Regions from separate parts of the Vibrio ishigakensis genome, predicted to be linked through region 1. Evidence: predicted binding sites of a transcription regulator. Region 1 holds the regulator's gene; each other region holds the start of a gene.

The links. The regulator MetJ, encoded in region 1, represses methionine synthesis genes. The targets are predictions, from matches to a motif close to TTAGACNTNTANANGTCTAA.
Positions count from the first base shown of each region.
Region 2: a site for MetJ is predicted at 9,448-9,467, ahead of metE (5-methyltetrahydropteroyltriglutamate--homocysteine S-methyltransferase). Genes of this name have one in related genera too.
Region 3: a site for MetJ is predicted at 2,780-2,799, ahead of metN (methionine ABC transporter ATP-binding protein MetN). Genes of this name have one in related genera too.

Region 1 is NZ_AP024881.1:172,050-183,047, reverse strand. Features, by position in the region: gene ppc (phosphoenolpyruvate carboxylase) at 1-854, shown strand, start outside; gene Pcarn_RS00850 (PadR family transcriptional regulator) at 1,238-1,768, shown strand; gene metF (methylenetetrahydrofolate reductase) at 1,856-2,749, opposite strand; gene Pcarn_RS00840 (bifunctional aspartate kinase/homoserine dehydrogenase II) at 2,915-5,314, opposite strand; gene Pcarn_RS00835 (O-succinylhomoserine (thiol)-lyase) at 5,318-6,481, opposite strand; gene metJ (met regulon transcriptional regulator MetJ) at 6,672-6,989, shown strand; gene Pcarn_RS00825 (malic enzyme-like NAD(P)-binding protein) at 7,051-8,313, opposite strand; gene rpmE (50S ribosomal protein L31) at 8,455-8,673, opposite strand; gene priA (primosomal protein N') at 8,917-10,998, shown strand, end outside.
Region 2 is NZ_AP024881.1:1,074,399-1,085,396, forward strand. Features, by position in the region: gene Pcarn_RS04810 (preprotein translocase subunit SecA) at 1-953, shown strand, start outside; gene Pcarn_RS04815 (efflux RND transporter periplasmic adaptor subunit) at 958-1,710, shown strand; gene Pcarn_RS04820 (hypothetical protein) at 2,068-2,520, shown strand; gene Pcarn_RS04825 (nuclear transport factor 2 family protein) at 2,590-2,973, shown strand; gene Pcarn_RS04830 (heme-binding beta-barrel domain-containing protein) at 3,294-3,920, shown strand; gene Pcarn_RS04835 (hypothetical protein) at 4,147-4,272, shown strand; gene Pcarn_RS04840 (vWA domain-containing protein) at 4,307-5,641, opposite strand; gene Pcarn_RS04845 (TadE/TadG family type IV pilus assembly protein) at 5,679-6,239, opposite strand; gene Pcarn_RS04850 (TadE/TadG family type IV pilus assembly protein) at 6,254-6,775, opposite strand; gene metE (5-methyltetrahydropteroyltriglutamate--homocysteine S-methyltransferase) at 7,059-9,320, opposite strand; gene Pcarn_RS04860 (LysR substrate-binding domain-containing protein) at 9,507-10,391, shown strand; gene Pcarn_RS04865 (sugar O-acetyltransferase) at 10,531-10,998, shown strand, end outside.
Region 3 is NZ_AP024881.1:655,052-666,049, reverse strand. Features, by position in the region: gene treB (PTS trehalose transporter subunit IIBC) at 1-1,059, opposite strand, end outside; gene treR (trehalose operon repressor TreR) at 1,195-2,145, opposite strand; gene gmhB (D-glycero-beta-D-manno-heptose 1,7-bisphosphate 7-phosphatase) at 2,149-2,703, opposite strand; gene metN (methionine ABC transporter ATP-binding protein MetN) at 2,879-3,913, shown strand; gene Pcarn_RS03120 (methionine ABC transporter permease) at 3,903-4,580, shown strand; gene Pcarn_RS03115 (MetQ/NlpA family lipoprotein) at 4,602-5,411, shown strand; gene Pcarn_RS03110 (peptide MFS transporter) at 5,483-6,985, opposite strand; gene Pcarn_RS03105 (AbgT family transporter) at 7,322-8,911, opposite strand; gene tsaA (tRNA (N6-threonylcarbamoyladenosine(37)-N6)-methyltransferase TrmO) at 9,252-9,950, shown strand; gene Pcarn_RS03095 (proline--tRNA ligase) at 10,058-10,998, shown strand, end outside.

The sequences.
Region 1 (10,998 bases):
TGTTATCTCAGCCACCTAAATCGCTAAAAGGCGGCCTACGTGTAACCGAACAAGGCGAGATGATCCGCTTTAAGCTGGGTCTACCTCAGGTTGCGGTAAACAGCTTGAACCTATACTCGAGCGCTATCCTAGAAGCTAACCTTCTTCCGCCTCCAGAGCCGAAGAAAGAGTGGCGCGACCTGATGGAAGTGCTGTCTCAGGTTTCTTGTGATGCTTATCGTGGCGTAGTTCGTGGCGAACCAGACTTTGTACCTTACTTCCGCGCAGCAACGCCTGAGCTAGAGCTTGGCAAACTGCCTCTTGGTTCTCGTCCATCTAAGCGTAATCCGAAAGGTGGTGTGGAAAGCTTACGTGCTATCCCATGGATCTTCTCTTGGAGCCAGAACCGCTTAGTACTCCCTGCATGGCTAGGTGCTGGTGAAGCAATCCAATACTCTATCGACCAAGGCCATCAGAAGCTTCTGGAAGAGATGTGTCGCGAATGGCCATTCTTCTCAACACGCCTAGGTATGCTAGAGATGGTGTTCTATAAGTGCAGCAGCGAGATCTCTAAGCTGTACGATCAGAAGCTTACCGACCCATCACTGTGGCGCTTGGGTGATAATCTACGTGCGCAGATGGTGAAAGACATCGAAGCGGTACTTAAGGTCGAAAACAACGAAAACCTAATGCAGAGCGACCCTTGGGGCCTAGAGTCCATTCGTCTTCGCAACATCTATGTTGAGCCACTCAACATGCTTCAGGTTGAACTTCTGAAACGTACTCGCCAAACAGAAGAAGACAACCCAGAGCTCGAAGAGGCTATGATGATGACCATCGCTGGTATCGCAGCAGGTATGCGAAACACAGGTTAATCCTTAATCACACTTCGATATTTCCAAACCCCAGCCTAGGCTGGGGTTTTTGTTTGTATTTATAAATATCAAAGCTGCGTGGCATTCACCAAATATATGAAACGAACTTACTGAAACTCGTTTTTGTCATACTTATTTTGCGATAATCTAATCGCGCACGATCAGGAGTACACTCCCTCATGAGCTTTGCAACTCGTTGTGCAATAAGGGCTCAAACATAATAAAACAATATTCTTCTCAGGTGAGAAAGGCTTAAAAGGTAATACATGCATTCAAGGATCACTTGAATGGCTACGCACTTTTCTTAAACAGACCTCACGTGACACATAACCGAGGCTGATTGGTGTGTTGTTTTTTAATTGCTGTAATTTTGGACGAAAAACATGTCATTACCATACGTTATCTTAACCGTACTGAGCACACGCGATGCAACTGGGTACGACATTACTAAAGAGTTTTCCTATAGCATTGGCTATTTCTGGAAAGCGAGTCATCAGCAGGTTTACCGCGAGTTAAACAAACTAGCAGCCAATGATATGGTTACCTGTGAACTGCAACCTCAATCGGGCAAGCCGGATAAGAAGATCTATTCGATTACCGAGAAAGGTCGCGAAGCGCTAGCAAGCTGGTTCGATCAACCTATTGCACACCCTGCGGTGCGCGATGAGTTTGCAGCTAAGCTATATGCATGTGAAGTGCAGCCTTCAGAGGGCTTCTCAGATCAACTGCAACTGGCTCTTAGTGACTCACGTAAACTGGTGCAGTTCTATCAAGAAATTGAGAACTCACACTACTCTGATGTACGTCTACTCAATCAAAGAGAGAAGATCGAACGCTTAGCACTGCGTCGTAACCTTCTTACTCGCCAAGCTTGGAATGAATGGGCTGAGGAAGTACTGAGCGAAATCGCTTAATCCTCACTATTCAAGTTAGCAAAAAGGACCTCTAGTAGGTCCTTTTGTTTATCTGTAAAAAAGGACGCTCAAGGCGTCCTCTCTTAGTTATGCGGTTTGTGGTCTCACACCGAGGGTATGGCACAGTGCATAGGTCATCTCGGCGCGGTTTAGGGTATAGAAGTGGAAGTCCTTCACTCCCTCACGACTTAGGATACGCACCATGTCGATAGCCTGGCTTGCACCTACTAACTGACGAGTTGTTGGATCATCATCTAGACCTTCAAACTGCTGAGACATCCAGCCAGGAACCTTAACGTTGTTCATAGCCGCAAAGCGCGATGCCTGCTTGAAGTTGGATACAGGCAGGATACCCGGAACGATCTCTACATCGATACCTGCAGCAACACTGCGGTCACGGAATCTTAGATAGCTCTCTACATCAAAGAAGAACTGAGTGATAGCACGGTTAGCGCCCGCATCTACCTTACGCTTTAGGTTAAGCAGATCGGATTGAGCACTTTTCGCTTCTGGGTGAACCTCAGGGAAGGCTGCCACAGAGATATCGAAGTCATGGCGGGCTTTCAGAAGCTCTACCAAGTCAGAAGCATACATATCAGGCTTACCGCCACCCGGTGGAATATCACCACGTAGGGCTACGATACTCTTGATACCATTGTTCCAGTAGTCATCGGCAATATTGATAAGCTCATCACGAGAGGCATCGATACAGGTCAGGTGCGGTGCCGCAACTAGGCCTGTCTGGCTCTTGATCTCTTTTATGATGGAGTGAGTACGGTCACGCTCACCTGAGTTGGCACCATAGGTTACCGATACAAACTTAGGCTGAAGTGTTTTCAGACGATGAACTGAATTCCATAGCGTCTCTTCCATCTTTTCACTGCTCGGCGGGAAAAATTCGAATGAGACATTGATGTTGTCAGAGAGCTCTGCAATGTTCTGATTCAGTGCATCAATGTGACTGGCGTGCGTATATCCCATACTTCTTTCTCCCTTAGAATCAACGCGTGATCAATTTAAAATACGTTTAGACGTCTATATGTCTAAATAATGTGGATTTATGCGAGCCTTGTCAACAAAAAAATCGAGCAAATTTTGTTTGTTTTTTTGATTACAAAAACGCCACCTTATTCGGTGGCGTTATGCTTATAGAAGACCAGAAAGTCTGTTCAGGTCTGACTGGAGCGCACCAGCCGTCACCTCTCGTCCCGCACCCGGACCGCGGATAACTAGCGGGTTGTCTTTGTACCACTTGCTCTCGATAGCAAAGATGTTGTCACACGGAAGCAGGTTCGCCAGTGCATGGTGCTCCTCAAGAGCCTCAACGCCTACAGTGGCTTCGCCCTCTTTAGTCAAACGCGCCACATAGCGAAGCACCTTACCTTGCGATTGAGCCTTCTCTAGACGCTCTTGAAGAATCTCATTCAGAAGATGCGCCTGCGAGAAGAAGTCATCCACATGCAGACCAAGCAAGGTCTCAGGAACCAGAGACTCTACCTTCACATTCTCAGGCTCGATATCTAGACCAGATTCACGCGCTAGAATTACTAGCTTGCGCATTACATCCGTACCATCTAGGTCAGAGCGAGGGTCAGGTTCAGTTAAGCCCTGCTGCCAAGCTAGGTCTACCAACTCGCTGAATGGCACCGCACCATCGTATTGCTGGAATAGCCAAGAAAGCGTGCCAGAGAAGATCCCGGCAAGGGCTACGATGTCATCACCACTCTCTCTAAGGTCACGCACCGTATGGTTTACAGGAAGGCCTGCACCCACAGTTGCATTGTATAGCCAGTGGCGACCGGTTTTAGAGAACAGGTCCTGAACCTGATGATAGAACTCACTCTTTGCCGAACCTGCCAGCTTGTTAGCAGAGATCAGATGCATGCCGTGCTCAGCAAATTCAAGATAGCGGTCTGATACCTCTTGGCTTGCAGTCACATCCAATACCACCAGCTCATCGTAGGTAGTCTGTTTGCTTACCTGAACCAGCCAGTCTTCTTCGATAGCAATGGCTTCGTCGCGGAAACGGTTGTTTACCGTCTTGGCGTCGATGCCGTTTTCATCAAACCAATAGCGATCGCTCGAAACCACAGAGATGAGATCGAAGCTCATACTATGACGCTTCTCCAGCTCGTCTTTTTGCTCAGCGAATAGCTCGACCCAGTTTGAACCTATATTACCCTTACCACATAGGATGAGACCGACGCGCTTTTGCGCTTGGAACAGCTGAGTATGGATAGACTCCAGAAGCAGAGGTACCTCAGCCTGTTTTAGCACTGCAATCAAACTTAGCTCGGTCTCCGACTCGAACATAAACTCAACTGGCGTGTTCTTTAGTTGCTGATAGAAGCCATAACAGTGGTTAGCATTATTAGTAACTCCAGCGCCTACCGCCGCCACCAAGGAATAACCCGATTTTACTTCTAGACCCACTTCAAGGGATGAACCCTCGATGCATGCAATAACACCCGGCAATAACTCACCTGTATAGGCAAGGCGAATACAACGATTGTCTAGCTGAGACTCGTAAGCAAGCGGTGCTAGTTGCGCCTTGTTCAACACGCTCAGTACTTGTGGCTCAAGCGCTTCAAAGTCGTGTGAATGAGCAACGGTTAACTCAATCAGATTTACATCATCTAGCGAGGTCACGATCTTGGCACCACGGCCCGATGCCAATACACGTTCGATACGTGTAGAACCAAATTCTGGTTGATGACTACAACGCAGCTCAAGGTCCATTGCACTTTGCGCTACCGGCTGTAAGGTGCGGCTGTGCAGAACAGGAGCCGCTAGACGAGCCAACTCGTTAGCCTCATCCAAACGAAGAAGAGGAAGCAGACATGCATCAGAAACCACACGTGGGTCTGCGCTATATACGCCTGCCACATCACTCCAGATAGTCACCTTATTCGCTTCAGCTAAGGCACCAATAATGGTTGCTGAGTAGTCGGAGCCGTTACGACCAAGAAGTACAGTTTGGCCCTGTGAATTCTGTGCCATAAAGCCTGTGATTACCTTACGACAATGTGGATGCTGAGCAAGCACAGCCTTAATCAGAGGCCAAGACAGACCACGGTCAATCTCAGGCTGTGTACCCATCTCAGCGCGCAGGAAGTCGCGCGAGTCGAGAGCTACCGATTCCATATCTTGGTGATTGAGAAGTGCTGCTAGAAGGCGTGAAGACCAAACCTCACCGTGCCCCAATACCGCGGCTTTCTCCACCTCAGATAGTGGAGTTAGTGCAGCACCCAGCTCTGCCAACTCACCATTGAGCTTCTCTTGAAGTGGCTCAGCCTTTTCTTGTGGAAGCAGGTCTTCAATAAGTTGGTTCTGATAGGCACGCAGCTCGAGCAAGATCTCATGTGCCACGCGACCATCTTTCTCTAACGCACCCAGCCATTTAAGTAAGTTGTTTGTGGTAGAACCTGCAGCTGAAACCACCACTAGATCGTGGCTGTCAGAGTGCTCTTTTAAAATGGTGGCAACGCGACGAAAGCACTCTGCATTCGCTAGGCTACTGCCACCAAACTTATGTAACTGTGTCATTGCTTATGCCCCTACTAGTTCTAGTGCTTGTTGTAGGTCAGCAATCAAATCTTCTGAATCTTCAAGGCCTACAGACAGGCGCAACAAGAAATGAGAAACACCTGCTTCTGCCAGTGCCTCTTCACCCATAGCTCTATGAGTCATAGTGGCTGGGTGACAGATAAGGCTCTCCACACCACCCAAAGACTCAGCAAGCGAGAATAGCTTCAGACCGCTAACAAAGGTCTTCAGCTCTTCCATCGAACCATTGAATTCAAAGCTCAGCATGCTACCGAAACCACTCTGCTGACGCTTAGCAATCTCATGACCAGGATGTTCAGGAAGGCTTGGGTGATAGATGGTCTTAACGCGAGATTGGGTCTGAAGAAACTGCAGGATCTGCTGCGAGCTCTCTTCGTGCACGCGCATACGTGCGCCTAGGGTGCGAATGCCGCGCAACGTCATATAACTATCAAATGGCGTACCGGTTGCACCGATACAGTTGCCCCACCAAGCCAGCTCTTCTGCATGTTCTTCACTCTTGGTGATCACCACGCCACCGATCACATCCGAGTGACCATTGATGTACTTCGTAGTGGAGTGGATAACGAAGTCAGCACCGAGCTCTAGAGGCTTTTGGAATATCGGTGTCAAAAAGGTATTGTCCACACCCACCAACGCTCCCACTTCTTTTGCTTGAGCACACACCTTAGCGATATCTACCACGCGAACCAAAGGGTTAGATGGAGTCTCAAGCAGGATAAGCTTTGGGTTTTTAGCTAGTGCTTCAGCAAACGCTTCTTCGTTCGATTGGTCTACAAACTCAACCTTGAAGTCACCCTTACGAGCGCGAGTGTTGAACAAGCGATAGGTACCACCGTAGCAATCGTGCGGCGCGATAATCAGGTCATCAGGACCAAGGAAAGCCGATACCCACAGGTTTAGTGCTGAGGTACCGCAGTTAGTCACAACTGCGCCCTTACCAGACTCAAGCTCAAACAGCGCTGTTTCCAAAAGACCGCGGTTTGGGTTACCAGAGCGGGTGTAATCATACTTAGGCACGTCACCAAATGAAGGGAAGCCGTAGTTAGTAGAAAGATAGATAGGTGGCACAACAGCGTGGTGCTGAGTGTCTGACTCGATACCGGTACGAACCGCTATCGTGGATGATTTATGTTTACTGCTCATTTTTGTGGCCTTCCTTTGACAATGAGTGGTCAAGTTTGATACCAATCACAAATACCTTAATCTGTTTATAGATTACCCTCTCCTTGCGTAGACATCAACACATCTAGACGTCTAAATGCCTTTACTTGTAGCAGTAAACATCGCTAAAATTAGGGTTATTAAATCCCTTAAATGGTAATGAAGGTTTTCAATGGCAGATTGGAACGGCGAATACATCAGCCCGTATGCAGAACATGGCAAGAAAAGCACCCAAGTAAAGAAGATCACTGTATCTATCCCTCTTAAAGTGCTTAAGATTTTGACCGACGAAAGAACACGACGCCAAATCAACAACTTGCGTCACGCAACCAACAGTGAACTACTGTGTGAAGCCTTCTTGCACGCCTATACCGGTCAACCTCTTCCAACCGATGAAGACCTGAGAAAAGACCGTCCAGACGAGATCCCAACTGAAGCCAAGGAGATCATGGCTGACCTAGGTATCGAACTAGAGACCTTCGACGATTAAATCGAACAAATAAAAAAACGCCCTCATAATTGAGGGCGTTTTTGTTGGTATCAATAATGGCTTAGCCTTGCATATAGCCTTCTGGTAGCTCGATACGAGCCACACCAGATTCTATCGCCGCTTTAGCAACTGCGGTTGCAACGCGTGGCAACAGGCGTGGGTCCATTGGCTTAGGAATGATATAGCCAGAACCAAACTCTAGGGCATCAACACCTGCCGCATCCAATACCGCTTGTGGTACAGGCTCTTTGGCTAACTGGCGAATCGCCTCAACTGCTGCAAGCTTCATCTCAATGTTGATCTCGCTTGCACGCACATCCAGCGCACCGCGGAAGATGAATGGGAAACAGATTACGTTGTTCACCTGGTTTGGATAGTCAGAACGACCTGTACCCATAATAAGGTCACTACGAACCTCGTGAGCAAGCTCAGGCTTGATCTCTGGATCTGGGTTTGAACACGCAAATACCACCGGCTTATCACCCATAAGCGCAAGCGCCTCAGGAGAAAGTAGATTTGGTCCCGATACACCCAAGAAGAGGTCAGCCCCCTCGATAACATCTTCTAGAGTGCGTTTATCGGTATTGTTCGCAAACAGCTGCTTGTATTCGTTTAGGTCTTCACGACGAGTGTGAATCACACCCTTACGGTCAAGCATGTAGATCTTCTCACGCTGTGCGCCGCACTTAATCAAAAGCTCCATACATGCCACAGCCGCAGCACCTGCGCCAAGACATACGATGGTTGAGTCACAAAGCTGTTTGCCCTGCAGTTCGATAGCATTCAGCATACCTGCAGCAGTTACGATAGCTGTACCATGTTGGTCATCGTGGAATACAGGCACGTCACAGCGTTCAATCAGACGGCTCTCGATCTCAAAGCAGTCTGGCGCCTTGATATCTTCAAGATTAATACCACCAAAGGTATCTGCGATAGCTGCAACCGTATCGACAAACTCATCGATGGTGCGGTGCTTAACCTCGATATCGATAGAATCTAGGCCTGCAAAGCGCTTAAACAGTAGAGCCTTACCTTCCATAACAGGTTTTGAAGCCATAGGCCCCAGGTTACCCAAACCAAGAATCGCCGTACCGTTTGAGATAACCGCTACCATATTGCCCTTGGCTGTGTACTTGTAGACGTTATCCACATTCTGCGCGATTTCACGCACTGGCTCAGCCACGCCTGGGCTGTAAGCCAGAGATAAATCTTTTACCGAGTCAGCCGGAGTAGTCAGTTCTACACCAATTTTGCCTGGGCGAGGGAATTCATGGTAGTCGAGGGCTTGCTGACGAAAGTCATTGGCCGAGTGTTCATCTGTCATGGAGGGGAAGTCCTTTTTTGTTCTAATAAAGAAAGAGAGTCTACTTAAATTTACTACAGCTCTCTACAATTGAAATTTATCAAACCGTAAAAATGCAAAAAGGCCGCTTTCGCGACCTTTTTGACTGTCTTACTACTAAGATTATTTCTTAGAAGAAAGAGCACCGAAACGCTTGTTGAAGCGATCTACACGGCCGCCTGTATCAACGATACGCTGCTTACCAGTGTAGAATGGGTGGCACTTGTCACACACGTCTAGGTGGATAGATTCTTTAGCTAGAGTTGAGTTGAACTCAAAAGTGTTGCCGCAAGAACAAGTTGCTGTTACAGCTTTGTATTCAGGGTGGATACCTGCTTTCATGGGAAAACCTCATATATAGGCCGTGTCGCTATACAGCTCAACGCTGAACACCACACGTAGTTTTTAAATAGTGACGCCGAACTCTCAGCATCTTCAAGGCGCAGTATAATAAAGAAACCCCTGTGGGTTATCAACCTATTTGTCCCTTTTTTCGCCATTTTTATTGCTAATCGAGAGTGGCTATCGAATTTTAGCAGGCTTTTTCTTACTATTGTCCTCGACCACCCCACTCTAGAGAGCGTCATGCGTCCATCAATAGCAAAAGTAGCCCTGCCTGTACCATTAGACCGTGAGTTTGAGTATTTAATTCCAAACCATCTTTTTCCGGTTATCGGTGCGCGCGTTTGGGTACCTTTCGGCCCTAAAAAACTACTGGGAATAGTGACCGGACTCTCTCATCAATCTGAATACGATATTAACAAGCTCAAACCAATTGCTCAGCTTCTAGATCTCGAGCCGCTATGGCCGGAAAAACTGTATAAGCTCATCAAATGGGGAAGCCGCTTCTATCAAGCTCCTATTGGTGAAACCTTCAGTAATGTAATGCCTGGAGCTCTGCGTAAAGGTAAGCCTGCACACAAGCAAGCCATCAAGACCTGGAGCCTAACTGAAGCGGGTAAGAACCAGCTTATGCAAGGCTTTGGTAGAGCGGTGCAGCAAGCCAAGATAATGCATTCTCTCGAGTCCAGCTCCATGACTCATCAACAGATGTTAGACATTGAGGCCTCCTCTTCTGTGCTAAAGACGTTAGAGCAAAAAGGCTGGATTGAGAGTCAGGAAAAGATCAGTGACAAAATTGAGTGGCCGGAAAAGCGAGTAGAAGAAGAGGACAAACGCCAGCTTAATAATGAACAGATGCTTGCGGTGGTTACCCTAAACCATGTGCAGGGATATGAATGTGCCCTACTCGATGGAGTTACTGGCTCTGGCAAGACTGAGGTCTATCTTCAGCTTATCGAGTCAGTACTAGAAAAAGGTAAACAAGCACTAGTGCTGGTTCCTGAGATAGGTCTGACGCCCCAGACCATCAATAGATTCAAACGTCGCTTCAACGTCAATATCACAACCATCCACTCTGGGCTCAATGAAACAGAAAGACTAAATGCATGGATCGAAGTGAAATCAGGTGAATGCGGCATCTTGATCGGCACGCGCTCTGCTTTGATGACCCCGTTTTCTGATCTCGGCATTATCATCGTAGATGAGGAGCACGATACCTCCTATAAACAGCAAGATAGCTGGCGCTATCATGCTCGTGATATGGCCATTATGCGCGCCCATCATGAACAGATACCGGTTGTCTTAGGCTCAGCGACACCTTCACTAGAAACGCTCGCCAATGCTAAGGCAGGAAAGTACCTACATCTGGAGCTCACTCAAAGAGCGGGTGGTGCCAAGCCAACCACTAATTCAGTTATTGATGTCAAAGGACTCTATCTGGATAGTGGATTGAGTGCCCCTTTGATAGCCCAAATGCGAAAACATCTAGACCAAGGTAATCAGGTACTGCTGTTTCTTAACCGCCGCGGTTTTTCTCCAGCCATGATGTGCCACGAATGTGGCTGGATTGCCGACTGCGTGCGTTGCGATGCCTACTACACCTATCATCAGGGAAGCCAAGAGATGCGTTGTCATCACTGTGGTTCTCAACGCCCTGTGGTGCATCAGTGTCAAAGCTGTGGCTCAACCCAGCTCGTAACCGTTGGGGTCGGTACAGAGCAATTGGAAGCTCACCTTACTGAACTGTTCCCAGAATATAAGACCATTCGCATCGACCGCGATAACACTCGTCGTAAGGGAAGCCTAGATTCAGCCCTAGAGGCGGTTCGCGAACAAGAGTATCAGATTCTTATCGGCACCCAAATGCTGGCCAAGGGACACCACTTCCCGAACGTCACCTTGGTTGCTTTATTGGATGTGGACTCTTCTCTATACAGCAGTGACTTTCGCGCCTCAGAAAAATTAGCACAGCTATTCATTCAGGTAGCGGGGCGAGCCGGTCGTGCCAGTAAGCCCGGACATGTAGTTCTACAGACTCACCATCCAGAGCACTCTCTATTGCAAGCTCTGATCCATAAGGGCTATACCGAGTTTGCCAATACAGCTCTACAAGAAAGAAGAATGGCGCAACTGCCACCCTTTGCCAGCTTGACCCTATTCCGCTCTGAAGCGAATGACTCACAACTGGTTGAAGACTTCTTAAGACAAGTACGCTCGACTCTAGAGGCACACCCGCTGTTCGATCAGAGCTGTTGGGTGATGGGGCCTTCTCCTGCCCCTATGGCAAAGCGTGCGGGTAAGTCTCGATGGCAACTTATTCTGCAG
Region 2 (10,998 bases), 900 kb from region 1:
CAACGCACCTTTTCATTCGTGACAGGCATTACCTTGTGGATGACGGGCAGGTCATCATTATCGACGAGCATACGGGCAGGCGCATGCCAGACAGGACCTGGGAGCAAGGGTTACATCAACTTATCGAGATAAAAGAAGGATGTGAGTTGAGTGACCCCAGAGTCACCTTAGCCAGCATCAGCTTTCAAAACTTCTTTCGTTTTTATCATCACCTTTCTGGTATGACAGGAACCGCGGATGAGGTGAAGAGCGAGTTTTGGCGTGTATATGAATTACCTGTGGTGGATGTGCCTACCCATAAACGCAGCAAAAGGCGTCAACTCGGTGAATCTATGTGTTTTACTCAGGAGCAGAAGTGGCGTGAGATAGTTATTCGTATCAAGGCGCTTCAGAGTGAGAGCGAAAGACCTATCTTGGTGGGGACTCAGTCATTAAAGGATTCAGAATGGTTGTCAGGCCTACTCCATCAGCAAGGTATAAGTCATCAGGTGCTAAATGCGAGACAGGATGAAGCTGAAGCAGAGATTGTCGCCTTGGCTGGACTCGCATCAAAGGTAACCATCGCAACCAGTATGGCTGGTCGTGGTACTGACATTAAGCTAGAACCTAGGGTAGAGGCGCAAGGCGGCTTGCACGTCATAGTGACAGGGCTGCATGATTCTTCGCGAGTGGATAGGCAATTAGAAGGGCGTTGCGCCCGTCAAGGGGATAGGGGGAGTGTGGAGTTTGTGCTCTCTCTGGAAGAGGAACTGATCACTAAAGGGTGGGCCAAAGTCTTAAGGTCAATTATTTCACTGCCAATTCCCAAGGTATTGAAAAATAAACTATTGTTTAAGGGAATACGCCGTTGTCAGAAGAGAATAGAGCATCAAGATGAACAGCGTCGCGCCCAACTATTGAAGCATGATGAACAGCAACAGGAAGTGTTGTCGTTTTCGCAGCAGCAGGTTTAGTCGTATGAAACTAAGAAAAACATGGATGTTAGGCGCTCTCTTGGTCGCGCCTATGACAGTCTCTTATAACTCTATGGCAAATTTTGATGGTTTGAGCAATGAGCTTGCTCCATTGAGTTGTTTGCTTGAACCTAGCCGTGACATTGAACTCTCTAGTGAGGTTCAGGGTGTTATCAGAGAGATAAGAGTAAACAGAGGCGATAGCGTAAAGAAGGGGCAGGTGGTGATGCGCCTTAATTCAACCTTAGAGGTGGCGGCGGTAAACACGGTTAAAGCGAGATTGGAGTTCGCTAAACGCAAGGTTGAGCGTAATGCGGATCTGTATCGAAAGAACCTTATCTCAGACAATGAGCAAGATGAGATGCTCACAGAGCAGCGTCTTGCTGAGTTTCAGCTTAAGGAAGCTAGGGTAAAACTGAGTCAGCGTGAAACTAAGAGCCCTATCTCCGGTGTGGTGATAGAGCGCATTAAGGACCCTGGTGAATTTGTCGATGAATTACCCTTCTTAAGGATCGCAACCCTAAATCCTATGCATGCTGAGGTAGTGTTGCCTGCAGAGCTCTACGGCACGGTGAAGAAGGATGAGGCTGTGACTCTTTATCCGCTTAACTCACAAACACCATATGAAGGCAAGGTGAAGATCATTGACCCCATTATAGATGCTGCGAGTAACACCTTTGCAGTCACTGTCTCTCTAAATAATGATTCTGGAGCCCTGTCCGCCGGGGTTCGCTGCCAAGTCGAGTTTAAAGGCTGATCGCCTGTTCAAATACTCTATTCTTTACAACTGACCTACCCCTAAACCTAGGGTTAGGTCTTTGTGCTATTTGCAAAACATCAATATTACATTCCTAATATGTATTGTTTCAAATAATAAGTTACCCTCTGCGAAAATATAAGAACTGTATTTATATGAAATCAGATTCAATTAAATTTGTTTGATTGAATCTGATTTATTAACGGCCAATAAACTATTGGTATATCTTGGGTAGTCATTTGCGGAGGCCTCTAAGTATATGAATATATTGTTTTTATTGGTTGTGAATTCAGTAAAAAATGTAGTTGGTAGTAAATATATAAAGTAGTTTTAGATTTAATATTTGAGGTTCTGCATATGGCGGTATTAAAGAAGTTTAAATATGATCATATCAAGGTGGGGGACGTTGTGTACGTTGCGACACCGGTTTGGTCAGGACATATAAATAAGCGAGGATTAAAATTAGGGGATTATTTCTTGCCTTATTCAGTGACTAAGATTACGCCACTGTTTTTCGATGTAGAGAATATAGGTCGATTCAGGAAGTCCGATGGCCATTGTAACGGCGCTAGCACTTTTGGTAGTCGTGCTTTCAATATCGGTGACTTTTGTCCTACTCTCGGACGTGTATCCGACCAGAGTAAAGAGTACAAACTGGCACAAAGTAGAGAGAAGCTTATTGAATGGATTAATTTCAATATGATGCGCTATCCCATCAACAGTAATGTGCTTAATTGTGATGAACTAGGTGAGCTTAAAATTCTACTGGAGAAAAATCTCTCTCAGTATTCCAGTTCAAAGCCAGTCTAACTTTTACGACTAGATCCGCACTATTTTCTGTCCCACACTGTTTAGGTCGAGTTAAAAAGGACTACACAAATGGGACAGAACCTTGCTGAAAATAAACAAAATGCTATCGAATTCTATCGAACGGCTTACCTAGGAGATCCTGTACGAGCCGTAGAGCTGTTCGTCGGTGATGATTACATCCAGCATAACCCTTTGGTTGGCAATGGTAAGCAACCTTTTATCGATTATTTCTTGGAAATGGCGCGAGATTATCCCAACAAAAGCATAGAGTTTGTTCGCGCAGTTGCAGAGGATAACCTAGTCGCTTTGCATACCCATCAAGTTTGGCCAGATGGTGATGAATACGTGACTATGGATTTTTTCCGTTTCGACGATAACGGCAAGATAGTAGAGCATTGGGATTCTCTGCAACAGATCCTGGAAGGGACAAAGAATGGCAATACCATGTATTAGAGGCAAAAAAATGGCACCCAAAGTTGGGTGCCGTAAAAAAGCGGTGCGCCGTGGAGCGCCTACTTAACTGGAAGCAAACAGTCAGAGGTTGGATTGTGCAAGATTTCCGTCTGTTCGAGTTAATAATAATACTTCTCATTTAGATCTGGCAACCCCTAAAATGTGATCTCCTTCAATAAATCTAAATGAAAATCATTATCAATAATATTTTGTAGCAATTTACCGTATGCAACTACTTTTAAAATTGACTTGAGATAAGATTTTCCGAGTAACTTTCCATCAATCTGGTGTTAAAACAATCATAAGATGGAACGCAAGATATGAAAAAAGCTCTACTTTTAGCTCTATCCGCAGCAGTGCCTTTATCAGCTATGGCTGATCACGACAACACGGTTATCGACGGTTTGGATTTTGGCCCTCTGGCTCAACTCGTTGGTACCTGGCAATCGACTGCCGCAGGTGGTGTTGATATTTCTCCTGCTCAAGCAGGGACCCCTCAAGGAGAGGGCGCTCCTGCCATTACTCCTTTTTATGAGACGATGACATTTGAGGTTGCTGCAGATGCAATAAATGCCAGCGAACAAACGCTGGTTGCTCTGTATTACAAGCAAGAAGTATTTCGCAAAGCCGATGATTCTAAGTTCCACGACCAACGTGGTTATCTGATATACGATAAGGACAATCAGATTGTATATAATTCCTTCTGTGTGCCACGCACAACCTGTATCACTGCTGAGGGCGTTGCAGGAACCGATATGACGCTTAAGGTTTCTGATAGAGGCGTAGCAGAGTCTAACTTTATGAAAGATAACGCAACCACCACAGATTTCTCTATGACGCTGAAGATAGAGGGCGATACCCTGACATATTCACAGAGTACGGCACTAAACATCTACGGCAAAGAGTTTGCCCATACGGATACTTCAACTCTACAAAGAATGAAATAGTTTTAGTAAGCCACTCAGTAGAGTGGCTTTTTTAATGATGGTATCTATTGGTATGTAATGCGTTTCATAAGCGAAATAAATGTTTGAATATTCGTATTAAGCTCTTGTTTTAAAATCGTTAAATAGCTCACAACATATTTCAAATTTATGTCGCTCACCCTCAAGTTTCTAACTTAGAGAGCCCTATACTGTAAGTGTTGTAGTTCATCTCAAGGAGGTAAGGGTGATGAGCAGAAAAATGAGTAGTAACCATGAGAGCTTGGAAGGCAAAGGAAGCCTGTGTAAGTTCTTTCTCTTCCTAGCGATATTTGCAGGTATGAGTGCATCGGTCATTTTGTCGATAACTCAGTGAAAAGAAAAACGACCTCTGATGAGGTCGTTTGTGGTTACAGGGTTAGACGAATGATGACGTCCAGCATCTTGTCGAAACAGGGACCGAGGTCGCTCTCGTCCTCAGCGAAGCAATACACTCCCTGTTTTTGATTGGGTTCAAATTCGTCAGCAGTAGCGTCACGGCTTTGCATTCTTGGATCATTTGCCATTCGATACAGCATGTCCTCACCGGTGCCGTTCCCCATATCATCGAGAAGTGCGTCACCTAAACCCAACGTAAAGACAAATACGCCATCTTCACGAGCTTGGTAGGCCATCTTCTCAGGAAGGTCTCGGGATATCTTGCGCATTATGGATTGAAACTCACTCTCGCCAGTATCAGCAGAATAGGTAGTCTCACCAGCACGAGGTCCACCGAGTAACCTAAACCCTTGATACGTATCGTTAGCCAATATATCCACGTGTTTGTAGATATCGTATGAGCTACTTACAGTTGAGCCATCAACAGTGTAGTCAAGGCGTTGTCTCATAGCCGTAGGATTCCATAGTCCACGACCTGAGCTTCCCGTTGTCGAGATTGCAGCCTCGTAATCAGTTCCATCTATGGAGAAATTAGAAGTGAAGGTGTTTGGTGCACCATCAGTAAAAATCACTAAAACTCGCAAGTTAGCAGCTATTGGGTCTGCGCTGTCGAATTGATTGTATCCACTTAAAAAGCCACCGGCAGTGTTTGTGTAGTGCTGATTGCCACCTGTCTCATAAGTCATCGCATCGATTGCTGTATTTATCGAGTCGTTGTTATGACTTCGTTGCAAAGTATTAAAAGGAATTACTGTATTTGCACCATAACCGTACTGGGTTACAGAGACACGATCGAAGTCAGGATTGAAGTTGCTCAGGAAGTTTTTTGAACGCTCAAGTACAGTGTCAAAAACATCTTCGAGTGAACCTGAGTTATCTATCACTAGGGAAATGTCAACTGGCCTACGAATAGTTTGAGCCTCTACCCCAACCGGCCAAGTATCAAAGCCCAGCAGTTGGATAAATGAGGTAGGCATATCGGCGGTGGCAGTCAAATCGATGGTGATATTGTCATCGGCATCATAGGTGTAGGTTGGATTAGATAATACTGGACTACTTTGCGACAGGGCGTCAGAGAGGTTCACATTGAAGTATTTTTGTGCGGCTGCAGTTGCATTAGCTTCTCGAATGGTTTTACTGGCGCCGGTCGAAATGGCCCTTGCCGCAGCTATTCCCGCCGCATCCACAGCAGCAAATAACTTGGCCTGTGTGGTGTAAGCTCTGCCTGAGTCCACAGCAAGCCCGGTTAAAATAAGAAGGAAGGGTAGTGAGATTACCGTGAGTAGGGTTGCTAACCCTTTGGACATTCGAGGTCTGTTTCGTTTCACGTCCATAGTGATATCCTCATAGGTAAGTGAGCTCTCTTATCGAAAAGTCTGTATCAAATATGAATGTTGATACAGGCGAGTATCGATAGATCACCTCAACCACATACACTGTCTCTCCATCGTCCAGTGTAAGCGGAAAGTTGTTCAAATCAGGCGTCGTAGAAATGTTACATTCGCCATCTGTCCAACTGGCGCACGCCCCCCATGTCGAATCTAATGTCGTATAGCCCCCGTCTTGCCAACGGTACTGCTCGTTCAAGTAGGGTGCTTGTGGATTGCCACTGGAATCGTCACCTCTGCCCACGACTTGGCTGATGAACATGGCACCGTCAGTACCCATATCGAGAGGGTTTGAGGTGGAAGCGACAATATCCATTACCTCTTCGGGGGTTTGTGAGCTATTTCTAGCAATGATGTTGGCACCTTCACGACTCAAACTGATAATTATATTGTTGGCTTGAATCACCTGAGTCACTTCAAAGATGCCCATCATGATGATGAGCAGGACCGGGGTGATGATTGCCATTTCCACTGATGCTAATCCGGCTTGGCATTTGCGAAAGAACAAACTTTTCATAGGCTCTCTCCACTCTAAAAGGTTTCATTCTTCATAGCAGTACTGACGGTAAACTCATACTTACCGTCGCTCAAAAGGGGGTAGATAATCGGGCTAAAGGTCGGCCATTCGCAGTCGATATGGATAGCTATTGTTTCACCAGCCGAACCGAATGTAGAGGTGACGTCGTTGCCATCGACATCCTCTGCTCGAATGCCATTGATCTTGACCACTCTAGTTAACAACCCATCGGATTCTTGCGAGATTTTTTCTAATATGGCCAAGGAACGAAGACGGTCGTCTTCTATTTCATTGGGGTCTAAGTCTGAGCGTCCAGTGATAGCGTATCGAGCGCCTTCGCGCACTGCATGTTGCATGGTGAGTTTGACGTAGCCAAACAGTGCAAAATCGACGATCGTGAATATAAGGGCGAATAAGAGGGTGGCGACGATCGAGAATTCGATCAGTGAGGCACCACGAAGCGACTTAAAGGAAAGCCGCCTGATCGGTTTTTTTCGAGTGTTCACACTCTTGACAGAGGTACGTTTCGCGTCCATTGCGTCCCAGCCTTTTACCAATAAGAACCGAGCCCTGCCATCTTCCCAAGATGCAAGACATGATATTAGGTATAAGTTTGCGTTTTTAGGTTGTCAAAGGACGAAAACAGCTACACCAAAAGGGGTAGGAGATTTTACTTTATTTTTTAATTGGTTAATAAATGAACAGTGATTTGCAAAAAATTTACCCTAGTGTTTTGCCTCGTGTATAAGTTCAAAACATTCACGGTGTCAATAAATTAAGGAGGCTTTGTCAGCCTCCTAGTTGATGGACCGATTGCAACTAATTGAGCGTTTCTCTGAGTGCCTTGGTTGCTTCTACCATGTTGGCCAAAGCCGCTTCGGTTTCCTTCCAACCCCGCGTTTTTAGTCCGCAGTCCGGGTTAACCCAAAGACGTTGCAGTGGAATATACTGGTTCGCTTTTTTGAGCAAATTGGTTATCTGTTCTTTACTAGGAACGGCTGGAGAATGGATATCATACACACCAGGGCCAATATCATTCGGGTAGTTAAATGACTCAAATGCTTCGAGTAGCGCCATCTGGGAGCGAGCGGTCTCTATTGTGATCACATCAGCATCCAATCTCGCGACCGCATCTATGATCTCGTTGAACTCGCTGTAGCACATATGGGTGTGAATCTGGGTTTCAGATTTAGCAGATGATGCAGATATCTTAAAGGCATCCACAGCCCAATTAAGGTAAGTCTTGTGATCACTCTTCTTCAGTGGCAAGCCTTCACGAATCGCAGGTTCATCAATTTGGATAATATTGATGTCCGCATCTTGTAGATCTGCGACCTCATCTTTCAGTGCCAGTGCAATTTGTTTTGCTGATATTTCGCGCGCTATATCTTCTCGAGGGAAGGTCCAGCAGAGTATGGTCACAGGGCCGGTGAGCATGCCTTTCATGTGTTTATTGGTAAGAGATTGCGCATAGCTAGACCATTTTACCGTGATAGGAGCTGAACGCTTAATGTCAGATGTAATGATGGCTGGTTTGACACAACGTGAGCCATAGCTTTGAACCCAACCAAAGTCGGTGGTTTGGAAGCCCTCAAGGTGTTCAGTAAAGTATTCCACCATGTCATTTCGCTCAGCCTCACCATGTACTAAGACATCAAGGCCCAGTGCTTCTTGCTTTTCGACGCAGGCTTTTATTTGCGCCTTTAGGTGGGTCTCATATTGCTCAAGCGTAATCTCACCGCGCTTGAATTGACCTCGTGCAGTTCGAATATCCCCGGTTTGTGGGAATGAACCTATGGTTGTGGTCGGTAGCTTGGGCAGATTTAGCTTTGCTTGCTGTGCTTTGATGCGCGTAGTAAAAGGCTCTCTACGCTCACCACTTTTCTCGGTGAGACAAGCGATGCGTGCTTGAACCTCAGGCTTGGTGACTTGAGTATCGTGGGCTCGTTGACGAATTGGAACGCTATATTCTATGCACCAAGCTTGCGCATCTTCATCACCCGTCAGGGCAGATGTTAGCTTGGCTATCTCACTCAGTTTTTGTTTGGCAAAGGCAAACCACTCTGGATTTGAAAGCTGTGATTCAGAACCAAGATCAACTGGGGAATGCAGTAGAGAGCAGGAAGAAGCAATCCAAAGATTTTCTTTTCGGTCGCGAGCGATGGAAGCCAGGTCTTCAATCCAAGCCCCTAGATCGGAGCGCCAAACATTGCGTCCATTGACTACGCCAAGTGACAGCACCCAATCAGTAGGTATCTTTGGCGCTATCGAGTTTAGCTGCTTAGACCCTGCGACTAGGTCCAGATGCAGACCATCGATTGGCAGTTTGCTTATGGTATCGAATGACTCTTCGATGTGATCAAAATAGGTGGTGAGAAGCAGTTTAACTCGCCCGTGGAGAGCCTTGTATGCAAAGCCAAATGCCTCAAGCCAGTTTGGCTCAAGCTGCAGAGCAAGGATAGGCTCGTCAATCTGAACCCACTCTACATCCAGGTCACTTAGTCTTTGTAGGATCTCTTGATAGGTATCGAGTAATTGGGGAAGTAGACAGAGTTGGTCGAAGCTTTCTTCTACTGTCTTGCCTAGATATAGATAGCTCAATGGTCCAAGAAGGCTGACCTTCACTTGATGTCCAAGAGCTTGTGCTTCTTTGACCTCGTCAAATAGCTGCAACCAACTTAGCTCAAAAGTATCGGATTTAGAGAACTCTGGAACCAGATAATGGTAGTTAGTGTTAAACCATTTAGTCATGTCTGCAGCATGACCACAATCGCACTCGGTGTCGGCTCGAGCAATGGTAAATAGGGTATCAATATTGATGCCGTGCTTGCGGTGACGCTGTGGAACATGTCCCAGTAGCAAACTGGTATTAAGGACATGATCGTACCAAGCGAAATCGCCTACGGTGACAAAGTCCAGTCCAGCATCGGCTTGTGCTTGCCAGTTCTTAGCGCGAAGTTCTTTACCTACGGATAGCAGGGTATCCAGGTCGCTGTCACCCCTCCAATAAGCCTCAAGAGCAAACTTAAGTTCGCGTTTTTCACCAATTCTTGGGTAGCCTAGAATATGTGCTTTTGTCATCTCATTATCCTCACGATGTTTGTGTGTATTCATCATGAGGCCATCTAAGCGATTGAAACAATTGCAACTTATTCAAGGTTGGCTTGAGCAGATTTCATAGTGAAATGTTAGGTTTAGAAAATTACTTATAGACGTCTAGACGTTCGTGTGGCTTAATGAAGTCAGGATTAAACAGCAAGGAAAGTTATGATTGAGCTCAAGCACTTACGCACCATGCGCGCTCTACAACAGCACGGTTCTTTAAGCGCCTGTGCTGAGAGTTTGCATATTACCCAATCGGCTGTTTCTCATCAGGTAAAAGAGCTTGAGGTGCGTATTGGCGCACCGCTGTTTTATCGTAAAACCAAGCCGCTGAAGTTTACCTCTCAAGGTGAGCGTTTGGTGGCGCTTGCCCATGAAGTGCTACCAAAGATCCATGAGGTGGAACTCTCGCTAAAAGAGCCTTTGGATATTGACTCTTTTACCCTAGCGATCGATTGCCACTCTTGCTTTCAATGGCTACTGCCGACCATCAAAAAATTTCAAACGGACTATCCAAATCTAAGTGTGGATCTAGAGTCGGGATTTCATCAGCAACCTTTGGAAAGACTTCTTGCAGGTGAGATTGACCTTATGATCACCTCGGATGTGGAGTCTCGCAGTGACCTGCATTTTGTGCCCCTGTTTGGCTATGAGTTGCAGATGGTGTTTGCCAAGGAGCATGAATTCGAGACTAAAGACTTTATTGAGCCATCTGATCTAACCAATCAAACGCTTCTTACCTATCCGGTCGAGAAGCAGCGCATGGATATCTATAACCTATTTCTAAAACCTGCCAATCTTGAACCAAAAAAATGGAAGCGGGTGGACAATACGGCGACTCTGCTGCAGATGGTTTCCGGTGGGTTTGGAGTCGCGGCGCTTCCAGACTGGGCGGTTCGCACCTTTGAAGATCAATCCTTGATTGCTACCTGCAAGGTTGGTGAGTCTGGGATCCAGCGTCACTCCTATGCAGCGGTTCGAATTGCCGACAAAGACCAGTCCCATATTGCAGACTTTGTGCAGCGAGTAAAACAGCACCACAAACGTTAAATTTACGTTCTGATTTACGATTTATTGTTCCCTTAAACCATCACGATTTGTGACGCTTTTCTCGTATTGGTTATTTCGCCCGTGTATGCATTTTAATTCATGGCATAGTTCGCCAAGTTCAACCTTGAGAGCAAAGACTATGAAAACTGAAAGAGAAAAAATGCTGGCCGGAGAGCCATACGACGCATGGGATAAGGACCTTTTGGATGAGCGCGTTCAGAGTCGCAAAGTTCAGCAAAAACTGAATAACAGCATTCCCGATACCGAGGAGTGGCGTGAGGCTATTGATGCCCTGATTCCTGGTAACGACAATGCCTATCTAGAGCCTCCGTTTCGTTGTGATTACGGCTCAAACATTAAGGTAGGTAAAAACTTCTACACCAACTTTAACTGCGTGATTCTAGACGTAAACACAGTAACCATTGGCGACAACGTTCTGTTCGCACCTAACGTTCAGATCTACACCGCTGGTCATCCGTTGGATGTGAAAGGGCGCGTGGAAGATGCCATCGAGTTTGGTTACCCGATCACTATCGGCGATAACGTGTGGCTTGGCGGCGGCGTGATTGTTTGTCCTGGTGTGAATATCGGTGAAAACACCGTTATC
Region 3 (10,998 bases), 480 kb from region 1:
TGATGCTTGAGCGATATTTGATAGTGCAATAAGAGGCCAGATTGGTGTACCGCCAAGGTCTTGCATCAGTTGTAGGTCAACGGCGTTAGTAGTGTGGTGGATACCTGTGATAACCAATGGTGCATAGAAGAAACCAAACAGGATTGAACCCAGCACTGCAAAGTCACCTGTCATGGCAGCTTTAGCGGCAAATGCCACACCATCACCCAACATACGACCGAACGGACCAATCAAAGAGTGCGCCAGAATCACAGACAGAATGATAGAGACAAATGGCACCACAACCAGATACAGGTAAGACGGTACGATGCGCTTAAGATTGGTTTCAATAAAGGCTAGCGCCATACCCGCCAGCATCGCTGGAATAACCTGAGCCTGATACCCCACCTTCTCAATGACAAATAGGCCAAAGTCCCATACCTCTGGCACTTCTTTGCCTATCAGATAGGCGTTCATCAATTGAGGCGAAACCAGAGTCACACCTAACGTGATACCCAGAATCGGAGTGCCGCCCAGTTTCTTCACTGTCGACCAACACACACCTACTGGTAGGAAGAAGAAGATAGCTTCACCGATAAGCCATAGGAATGAGTGTACCGTTGCCCAGAACTGACTGATCTCTGTCAGAGTCTGGCCGTCGAACATTCGGATATCACCGATAACGTTACGGAAACCAAGGATCAGACCACCGGTGATAATGGCAGGAAGAAGAGGAACAAAGATTTCTGCCAGATGAGAGATACCACGCTCAAGGATGTTCATGTTCTTGCGCGCTGCAAGCTTGGCATCATCCTTACTCGCCGCTGATTGACCTGATTCCTCAAGCAGCACCTTATACACCTCGTCTACCTCAGTGCCGATAACTACCTGAAACTGGCCTGCATTGGTAAAGCAACCTTTTACCAGAGGAAGTGCCTCTAGCCCTTTGGTGTCAGCCTTATCCGTGTCATTCAAAACAAAACGTAAACGGGTTAAACAGTGACTTACACTGGCGATATTTTCTCTTCCGCCGACCAATTCGATCAGGCGCTGAACATCGCGACGTTCTACCTTGCTCATAACTTAGTTCACCTTAAAGTGGGTACATTTATTATATTCGATGAATCAATGGGAACATTCCCATTTCTTGTGTGACGAATATTGACACTAGTTATGAGAAATTAAAATGGGAACAGTCCCATAAATTGAATCAGGTCACATTCTAGGCAGAGGTTGTTGGGTTTGATGGGTGATTTCAGCCTCACCAGAGAGCTGCTTGATCAAAGCATTTGCCGCTTTCTTGCCGGCTTCGGTATAGCCAGGATCGACGCTATAGACCTTGGGAAATAGGAAAGAGAGCAGTTCATTACCGCCAACACCAGTCACCAAGACATCTTCACGTCCCAGCTCTTGCAGGCGTTTAATAACGCCCAATGCCAAAGTATCACTGGCACAAACTATGGCTTGAGTGTCCGAGCCGAGCACCTTATCCACCAACTGATAGGCACTCTCATGGTGAAGTTCGCCCACCTGGTAGTTAACTCTGTGATCTTTGCGCTGACACCAATCCAGATAAGCGTTTAGTCGAGATAACCCCGTGGTTCTGTCTTTAGGGTCGACACCTATATAGGCAATCTCATCCAGACCTTGGGACTTTACATGCTCTAAGGCAAGCTCAATCACCATCTGGTTGTCATAGTTGATCGAGGAAAGCTCTGGGTAATCCATGGCGATCACCACCGCCTTGTGCTGCCAAGAGGATAAACTCTCCACATCACAATCGGTAAAACCAAATACGATCACGCCATCCACATTGCGACGTTTGAGTACCTCAAGATGCTCATTAGTCTTGTCACGATCAAACTGACTCTCCATAACCACCACATCATAACCAGCGCTATACAGGGTGCTGAGCATAGTGCCCACCGCTTGGTTTTCAGATGGAGAATCGAGGCGGGAGATAATCACACCCACCACTTTTTGACTGCCCCCGCGCATGGACTGGGCTGATTTGGACGGCACATAGCCGGACTCGGAAATCACCTGCTCAACCTTTTGCCGAGTTTCAGGCTTTACCTTAGGGTCGTTGGTCAGGACGCGAGACACAGTCGACTTGCCGACGCCGGCAAGTTTCGCAATATCAAGAATGGTGAGCTTTTTGGTCATGGATTAGCGAGAGGCGATAAATGCAGGAACATCAGCGATGCTATCTAGAACCGCATCGGCAATGGCTTCACCTTTTTCGGTTACCGGCTTACCTGTGCGCACCAAGATCTTAGTGCCAACACCCGCGGCTTCAGCGGCCATCATATCCTCAGCCTTATCGCCAACCATTACAGATTTAGCCATATCGATCTTCAGGAAGTCTCGCGCTGAGATAAACATACCCGGCTTTGGCTTACGACACTCACAATCTTGCTTGTAATCACCAATGCCATGTTCAGGATGATGCGGGCAGTAATAGATGCCGTCGAACTCCACGCCGTTGTCGGAGAAGTTCCAGTCCATCCATTGAGTAAGAGAAAGGAATCTGTCTTCGCTAAATTTACCTCTAGCGATACCAGATTGGTTGGTCACTAGCACCAGCATATAGCCCTGCTGTTGTAGCTTCTTGGTTGCCTCAAATACACCTTCGATGTATTCAAAGTCATGTTCGTCGTGTACGTATCCGTGATCGACGTTAATTACGCCATCACGATCTAAAAAAACAGCAGGTTTAGCCACCGATACTCTCTCTTATAAGGCAGGTTCACACAGATTATTACACGCTTTGTCATCAGTCGCACACTTCAATTACAGTTTAGACGTCTAGACGTAAAAATATCTATTGACTTGACGCTGTGATCGCCATAGCATTTCAGCAGAATTCACTGCAGTTCCCCAGTTTACAGGTTCATTGATGATAGAAATCAACCAAGTTAACAAGATATTTTACCAAGGCAATCGCCCGATTAATGCCTTAGTAGATATCAATCTTAGCGTCGCAAAAGGCAAGATATTTGGCGTAATCGGCTCCTCTGGTGCCGGTAAAAGTACGCTGATCCGCTGTGTAAATATGCTAGAGGTACCGACTAGCGGCGAAGTGATCGTTGATGGCGTTGATCTAACTAAATTAAATGACAAAGGCCTGTCAGAAGCGCGCCGCAATATCGGCATGATCTTCCAGCACTTCAACCTGCTATCTTCTCGCACCGTATTTGATAACGTTGCCCTGCCACTTGAGCTTGCAGGCCGCGACCGTCAACACATCGAAGCGAAAGTAACGGAACTGCTAGACCTTGTTGGCCTTGCTGACAAGAAAGACACCTATCCAGCTAACCTAAGTGGCGGTCAAAAGCAGCGTGTGGCAATCGCACGTGCACTTTCAAGTGACCCTAAGGTTCTGCTGTGTGATGAGGCGACCAGTGCACTGGATCCTGCTACCACTCAATCTATCCTTGAGCTTCTAAAGACCATCAACCGTCAGCTTGGCATCACGGTTCTTATCATTACCCACGAGATGGACGTAGTGAAGAGCATCTGTCACGAGGTGGCGATTATCGGCGGCGGTAAACTGGTTGAGAAAGGCACTGTAGGCGAAATCTTTGCTCACCCGAAAACAGAGCTAGCACGTAAGTTCATTCGCTCTACCCTTGACCTGTCTATTCCAGAAGACTACGCAGAGCGCCTGACCCAGGATCGCTCAGAGGGCAGTCATCCTCTAGTACGCCTTGAGTTCACAGGTGCAACCGTAGATGAGCCAGTGATCAGCCAGATCACCCGCAAATTTGATATCGATGTATCTATCCTAAGCTCTGATCTCGATTACGCAGGCGGCGTGAAATTCGGCATGCTGGTTGCTGAGCTATTCGGCTCAGAAGAAGCCGACCTTGCCGCAATCAAATATCTAGAACAACACAATGTAAAAGTAGAGGTACTTGGCTATGTCAATTGAGATCATTATGGATTGGTTCAGCCTAAACAGTAACCTTCTGCTGAAAGCGACCTGGGAGACCATCTACATGGTGGCATTTTCTGGTATCGTTGGTTTTGCATTGGGTATTCCGCTAGGTGTTATCCTGCACACCACCAAAAAAGGTGGTCTGCTTGAGAACACTAAGCTAAACGCAGTATTGGGCGCGATCGTAAACATTGGCCGAAGCGTACCTTTCTTGGTACTTATGGTAGCCATCATTCCGTTTACTAAGCTACTTATCGGCACCTTTATCGGTACCACAGCGGCTATCGTACCTCTGACTATCGGCGCTATCCCATTTGTGGCTCGCCTTATCGAGGGTGCACTGCTTGAGGTACCAAGCGGCCTTGTAGAAGCAGCTCAGTCAATGGGCGCAACCCCAATGCAGATTATTTCTAAGGTACTGCTTCCTGAAGCACTGCCTACCATTATTAATACAGTAACCATTACCCTAGTTACCCTAGTGAGCTACTCGGCGATGGCCGGTACCGTTGGTGGCGGTGGCCTAGGTGACGTAGCCATTCGCTATGGCTTCCACCGATATGACGTTACTATCATGGCGGTAACCGTTGTGATGCTGATTGTATTAGTGCAAATCATTCAATCTGTGGGTGACGCACTGGTTCGCAAAGTTGACCACAGATAATTTTATTCCAAGGAGAGATTCATGAAATTCAGTTTGAAGAAGCTATTCGCTATTGCCGTTGCAGCATCTGCTGTTGTTCTAGCAGGTTGTGGTGACAAAGCGGAAGATATGAGCAAGATTAAAGTAGGCGTAATGGCGGGTGCTGAAGCACAGGTTGCTGAAGTTGCAGCAAAAGTAGCTAAAGAGAAGTACGGCCTAGACGTTGAGCTAGTAACCTTCACTGACTATGTAACACCAAACGCTGCACTAGACGACGGCTCTGTTGATATCAACGCATTCCAACACAAGCCATACCTAGACCAGCAAATCGCTGACCGTGGTTACAAGCTAGCTATCGCAGGTAACTCTTTTGTTTACCCAATCGCGGGCTACTCTAAGCAAATCAAATCTGTAGACGAGCTAGAAGACGGTGCACGTATCGCAGTACCAAACGATCCAACTAACCTAGGTCGTTCTCTACTTCTTCTTGAGCAACAAGGTCTGATCAAGCTACGTGAAGGCGTTGGTCTACAAGGCACTGTTCGCGACATCATCGAGAACCCTAAAAACATCGCTATCGTTGAGCTAGACGCTGCACAGCTACCACGCTCTCTAGATGACGTTGCACTTTCTATCATCAACACGACTTACGCGAGCTCTATCGACCTAACTCCTGAGCGCGACGGTGTATTCGTTGAAGACAAAGAGTCTCCATACGTGAACCTAATCGTTTCTCGCGAAGAGAACCTAAACGCTGAAAACGTACAAAACTTCGTTAAAGCGTACCAGACTGACGAAGTGTACAAGGCAGCTTCTGACATCTTCAAAGGTGGCGTAGTTAAGGGCTGGTAATCTCCTCCCCTTTTCTTACAGACATTAAAAAACCGCACTCTTGAGTGCGGTTTTTTGTGCGCATAAGGAAATTAAGCCACCTCGATGCCCTTATTCGCTAGAGAGCGATGCAGGAAGTACATCACGCCGCACAACAGGATACCGACAACTACAGCTGTCATACCCATCGAATAGAAGAAGTCACCGTAGGCATGCATAGAGTGGATTTTGTCGCTGCTGCCTTTCGGCACAGCCACCAGCTTACCTAACTGACCTGAGATCAGGTTCGACATAGACGAGGCTAGATACCAAGCACCCATAGCAAACGCGATCATGCGCGGGTGACAGTAAAGGCCAATCATAGATAGCCCCACAGCGCTCACAAACAGCTCTGCAATGGTCACAACAAAGTAAGACAGGCCAACATAGTTACCACTGGCAATACCCGTCTCATAGCCACTAGAGGCGCCTAACCAAAGTACTAGCATAGCCACACCTGCCAAGATAACACCGACTGCGAACTGATATGGGATGGTAAAGCGTACAAAACGGCTGTAGAACTTAGGCAACATTGAACCGATAGCTAGGATAACCAGCGGGTTGATCAGCTGAAACTGTGCCGGAGCTAGAGTCAAACCTAAGATAGTGAAATCGGTATTGTTCTTGGTGAACATCACCATTGTGGTCGCCATCTGGTTGTACAGCACATAGAACACGATAGCCACGAGAATAAGAAACGCTGCAACCAATTGTTTAGTACGGTCTGCGCCAGTAAGAAGCATGGTGCGGATACAGAAAGCTAGGATACCGATAGTACAACCAAGACCAATCAGGTAAGTGCTGATATAAGGGTTTAGGTACGCCACATAAGCAACCGTATAACCGCCAACTAGGTAAAGCAATACAGGAAGCGTACGCCCTAAAGTCATAGGCTGTTTGTCTAGATCATCTACCACGTTGTCGTAGATCTTGCGCTTGGCGATAAAGTTAAGGGCTGCAGCTGCTTTACCTAGCACCACGATAGCCAGCACTGACATAACGCCATATTGGCTGTTCATAAACATAGGGGCTACAGCGATACCGATAAGCGAACCCACGTTGATCGCCATATAGAAGTAGGTCATACCCGACTTGCTGCCCACTTCATCGCCTTTGTAGATTCGACTCACAAGAGCAGAAGATGGAGAACCTACCATGGCATTTACAGCAGGGATAAGCGCGTAGGCCATGATAAAGGCTTGAGTGCCAAAATCGTGTACATGAGAGCTACCGATATACACCAGCAAATAAGCCACGGCTAGAAGGCAGATACCAAGAGTGATGCCGCGACGAATGCCCAGATACTTATCGATAATAAAACCGCCGATGATAGGCATCATATAGCCGATAGCTTGAGTCACGCCCATAAATTCATAGGCTTGCTCTTCGGTCATACCTAGGCCATCTTTTGCCATAGGTAGTGTCAGGAACAGGATGAAGATGGACATGATCGAGTATGAAGCGAACTGTCCAAAGAAGGTAATGGTGGTTACGTTGAAGACCTGCGAGCGTATTAGCTTGCTGTCATTAGTAACGGGATTTAATGTTGTTTGCAAAATGTGTATCTCTAAGAATGTTTGTAATTATCATTCACGTCCCCCAGCGGGCTTGCGAACGCGGCAAACATATCAAAGATACCCCATCACAAAGTGTGGGTATTTTTACATTCCACTAATGGAATACGCCCAATACCACACACAGTAAAACCAAGTGCATATGAAATCTAAAATCTTACTTATCGGCGTACATTTAACCAACTCAGTGTTCTAAATTAAGCCTCAGCAATGGAGCGACAAGGATACAACACGGACTGTTAGTTGCACTTTGCTCAACCAAAAAAAAATGGCCAGCAAAGCTGACCATTTCGATGTGTTTTGTTAAGCGATTAAAGCTTAAGGCGTGTAGTAGGTTGCCGCACCAGGACCTACTGGTAGACCGAATACGAATACCCACACGTAGAACAGTACTGACCAACCTACGATGAAGCAGATTGAGTACGGTAGCATTGTAGCTACTAGAGTACCGATACCTAGGTTCTTCATGTAGCGAGTTGCTACAGCAAGGATTAGGCCGAAGTAGCTCATCATTGGAGTGATGATGTTCGTCGTTGAGTCACCGATACGGTAAGCCGCCTGGATAGTTTCAGGAGCGTAACCCACTAGCATCAGCATAGGTACGAAGATAGGAGCTGTAACTGCCCACTGAGCAGAAGCAGAACCGATCATCAGGTTGATGAAGCCACACATTAGGATGAAGGCGAAGAACAGCATTGGACCCGTTAGGCCAACTGACTGTAGGAAGTCTGCACCAGCAACCGCGAATACTTGGCCGAAGTTAGTCCACTTAAAGAACGCAACAAACTGAGCTGCGAAGAATACAAGTACGATGTACATGCCCATAGAAGACATAGACTTCGACATTGCATTGATCACGTCACGGTCAGTCTTCATAGTGCCAGTTACGCGACCGTATACAAAGCCTGGGATAGCAAAGAATACGAAGATAAAGGCTACGATACTCTTAAGGAACGGAGAACCAGCGATTAGACCAGTTTCAGGGTGACGCAGTGCGCCCCACTCAGGAACAACTGTCAGAGCAAGAACCGCACTCACACCTAGAACAGCGATACCCGCAAGCTTAAGACCACGTTTTTCTTCAGAAGTTAGAGAGCCCATGCTGTCGCCAGACAGGTCTTCTGAAGCTTCTTCGTCGTTGTATTTACCAAGCTTAGGTTCAACAATCTTCTCAGTTACAAATGCACCTGTAATCGCGATGAAGAAAGTCGAGATAAACATGAAGTACCAGTTTGACTCAGGACCAACGGTGTACGTTGGATCGATCATTTGAGCCGCAGTCTCAGTAATACCTGATAGAAGCGGATCAACGGTACCGATTAGAAGGTTTGCAGAGTAACCACCTGATACACCAGCAAATGCTGCAGCTAGACCAGCCAGTGGGTGACGACCCAAAGAGTGGAACAACATAGCCGCAAGAGGAATTAGAACTACGTAACCTAATTCTGATGCTGTGTTAGAGATGATACCAGCAAATACAACCGCTACAGTAACCATGCGCTGAGAAGCGCCCATTACTAGACCACGCATAGCTGCAGAAAGCAGACCAGAGTGCTCAGCGATTGCAACACCTAGCATAGCTACAAGAACTGTACCTAGAGGTGCGAAACCAGTGAAGTTAGTTACTAGGTTAGTAACGATAAGACGCAGGCCTTCACCATTAAGTAGACTTACTACTTGGATAACACCGTCAGCCGCGCGGCCTGGTGCTCCTTCTGGGCGAGGGTCCATTACTGAAACCTCGAAATAACCTGCAATGCCTGACAGTACTAAGATACCCACACAAAAAATTGCAAACAAAGTGATTGGGTGTGGTAATAGGTTGCCTAGATACTCTACGCCATCCAGAAATCGGGTGAATAGAGGCTTTTTAGGCGGTCGATGTGTTTGTGAAGCAGATGTGCTCATCTGTATCTCCTTTTAATTTTAATATTCTTTTTTTGCTGCTAAACCGCGTTGTAGCACGTCAATCCCATGACTGCTGCAAAAAATGAGCGGGCAACATACCCCACACCGCATAATTTTTAAAGAGTGAAAAACCTCGCTATAGTTGTAAAAAATAGCAATAAATGTAAATTTTCCTTTAACAGTGGGCTTAAACCCCTGATGTACTAACAAGATCTAGCTATTCATAATTCTTTACATTTAACTTTGTCTAATTTGGCAAAGTTTGTAATTATGTGACCTAAGACATAAAAATTCGTGGTCGTTTCGGCGACATTTGACTCTTTTTGAACTACGCAACCCCATGCATACACTAACTCCAATCGGAAAAATCCGAACTCCATACAAAGAAAAGTTCGCCATTCCACGTCAACCGAACCTTGCGCCAGATGTGGTCACTGAGCTGCACCTTATTGACGAGGTGAATAATGAAGCCACGGTTCGTGAGCTCGAGCAGTTCTCTCATCTGTGGCTGCTATTCCTATTCGATCAGAATATCGAGGCGGGCTGGAAACCAACCGTGAGGCCACCAAGGCTAGGTGGTAACAAACGAGTGGGCGTATTCGCCAGCCGTTCTACCTTTAGGCCTAACGCTATCGGCATGTCAGCGGTGGAGCTGCGAGAAGTGGTAATAGAAAAAGGAAATGTGGTTATCCGCTTGGGCAATGTGGACTTGGTGGATGGCACACCGATTATCGATATCAAGCCGTATATCCCCTACTCAGATTCCATACCTGAAGCAAAAGGGGGATACGCTGAAGAGCCTCCACAGTCTAAACCAGTGACCTTCAGTGAAGGTGCCCTAGCTGTGCTGAACAAAGAAAAGGATGCAGCATATAAGCAGACCGCATTGGAGCAAATCCTCTCTCAAGACCCCCGTCCTGCTTACAAGCAAGATAAACAAGACTTGAAAGTTTATGCAGTTCAGTTGTTTGATTGGGATGTTAGCTTCCAAGTAATTGATGAAAGCATAGTGGTTACAGGGGTAAAGCCCCTTACCTAATGACATTAGCTCTTTAGCGATAAGCAATTGACTGCTATTATAGAGGGCTTAATTTCCTAGGGATCTCCTAGGAATTTTCTTTTTTATATAGACAACGGAAAGCTTAAATGCGTACCAGTAATTACCTAGTTTCTACCCTTAAAGAAACGCCAAATGACGCCGAGGTAATTAGCCATCAGCTAATGCTTCGTGCGGGTATGATTCGTAAACTTGCATCAGGTCTTTACACTTGGCTACCCACAGGTTTGCGTGTACTGCGTAAAGTAGAGAACATTGTTCGCCAAGAGATCGATAATGCAGGTGCAGTCGAGACTTTGATGCCCGTTGTCCAACCCTTCGACCTTTGGGAAGAGACAGGCCGCAGCGAAAAGATGGGCCCAGAGCTACTTAGCTTTACCGACCGTCACGAGCGTCCGTTTGTACTGAGCCCAACAGCGGAAGAGGTTATCACTAGCCTAGTACGCAACGAAGTAAGCTCTTATAAGCAACTGCCTCTGAACCTATATCAGATCCAGACTAAATTCCGTGATGAGCGTCGTCCACGTTTCGGTGTAATGCGCGCACGTGAATTCTCTATGATGGATGCATACAGCTTTGATATCGACAAAGCAGGTCTAGAGAAGTCTTACGAAGCAATGCACGCGGCATACTGCAAGGCGTTCGACCGCATGGGTCTGGACTACCGTCCAGTACTGGCTGACACCGGTGCTATCGGTGGTAGTGGCTCACACGAGTTCCACGTACTGGCAGAGAGCGGTGAAGACCTAATCGCCTTCTCTTCTGAGTCTGACTACGCGGCAAACATCGAAAAAGCAGAAGCACTAGCGCCTGCTGATGCAGCTGACGCACCGACTCAAGAGATGATACTGGTTGATACGCCAAACGCTAAGACTATCGCTGAGCTTGTTGAACAGTTCGAAATGCCTATCGAGAAGACGGTTAAGACTCTATTCGTTAAAGCGTCTGAAGAGATTGATGCTCCGCTTATCGGTCTGATCATCCGTGGTGACCATGAGCTAAACGAAGTGAAAGCTGAGAACCTGGCCGA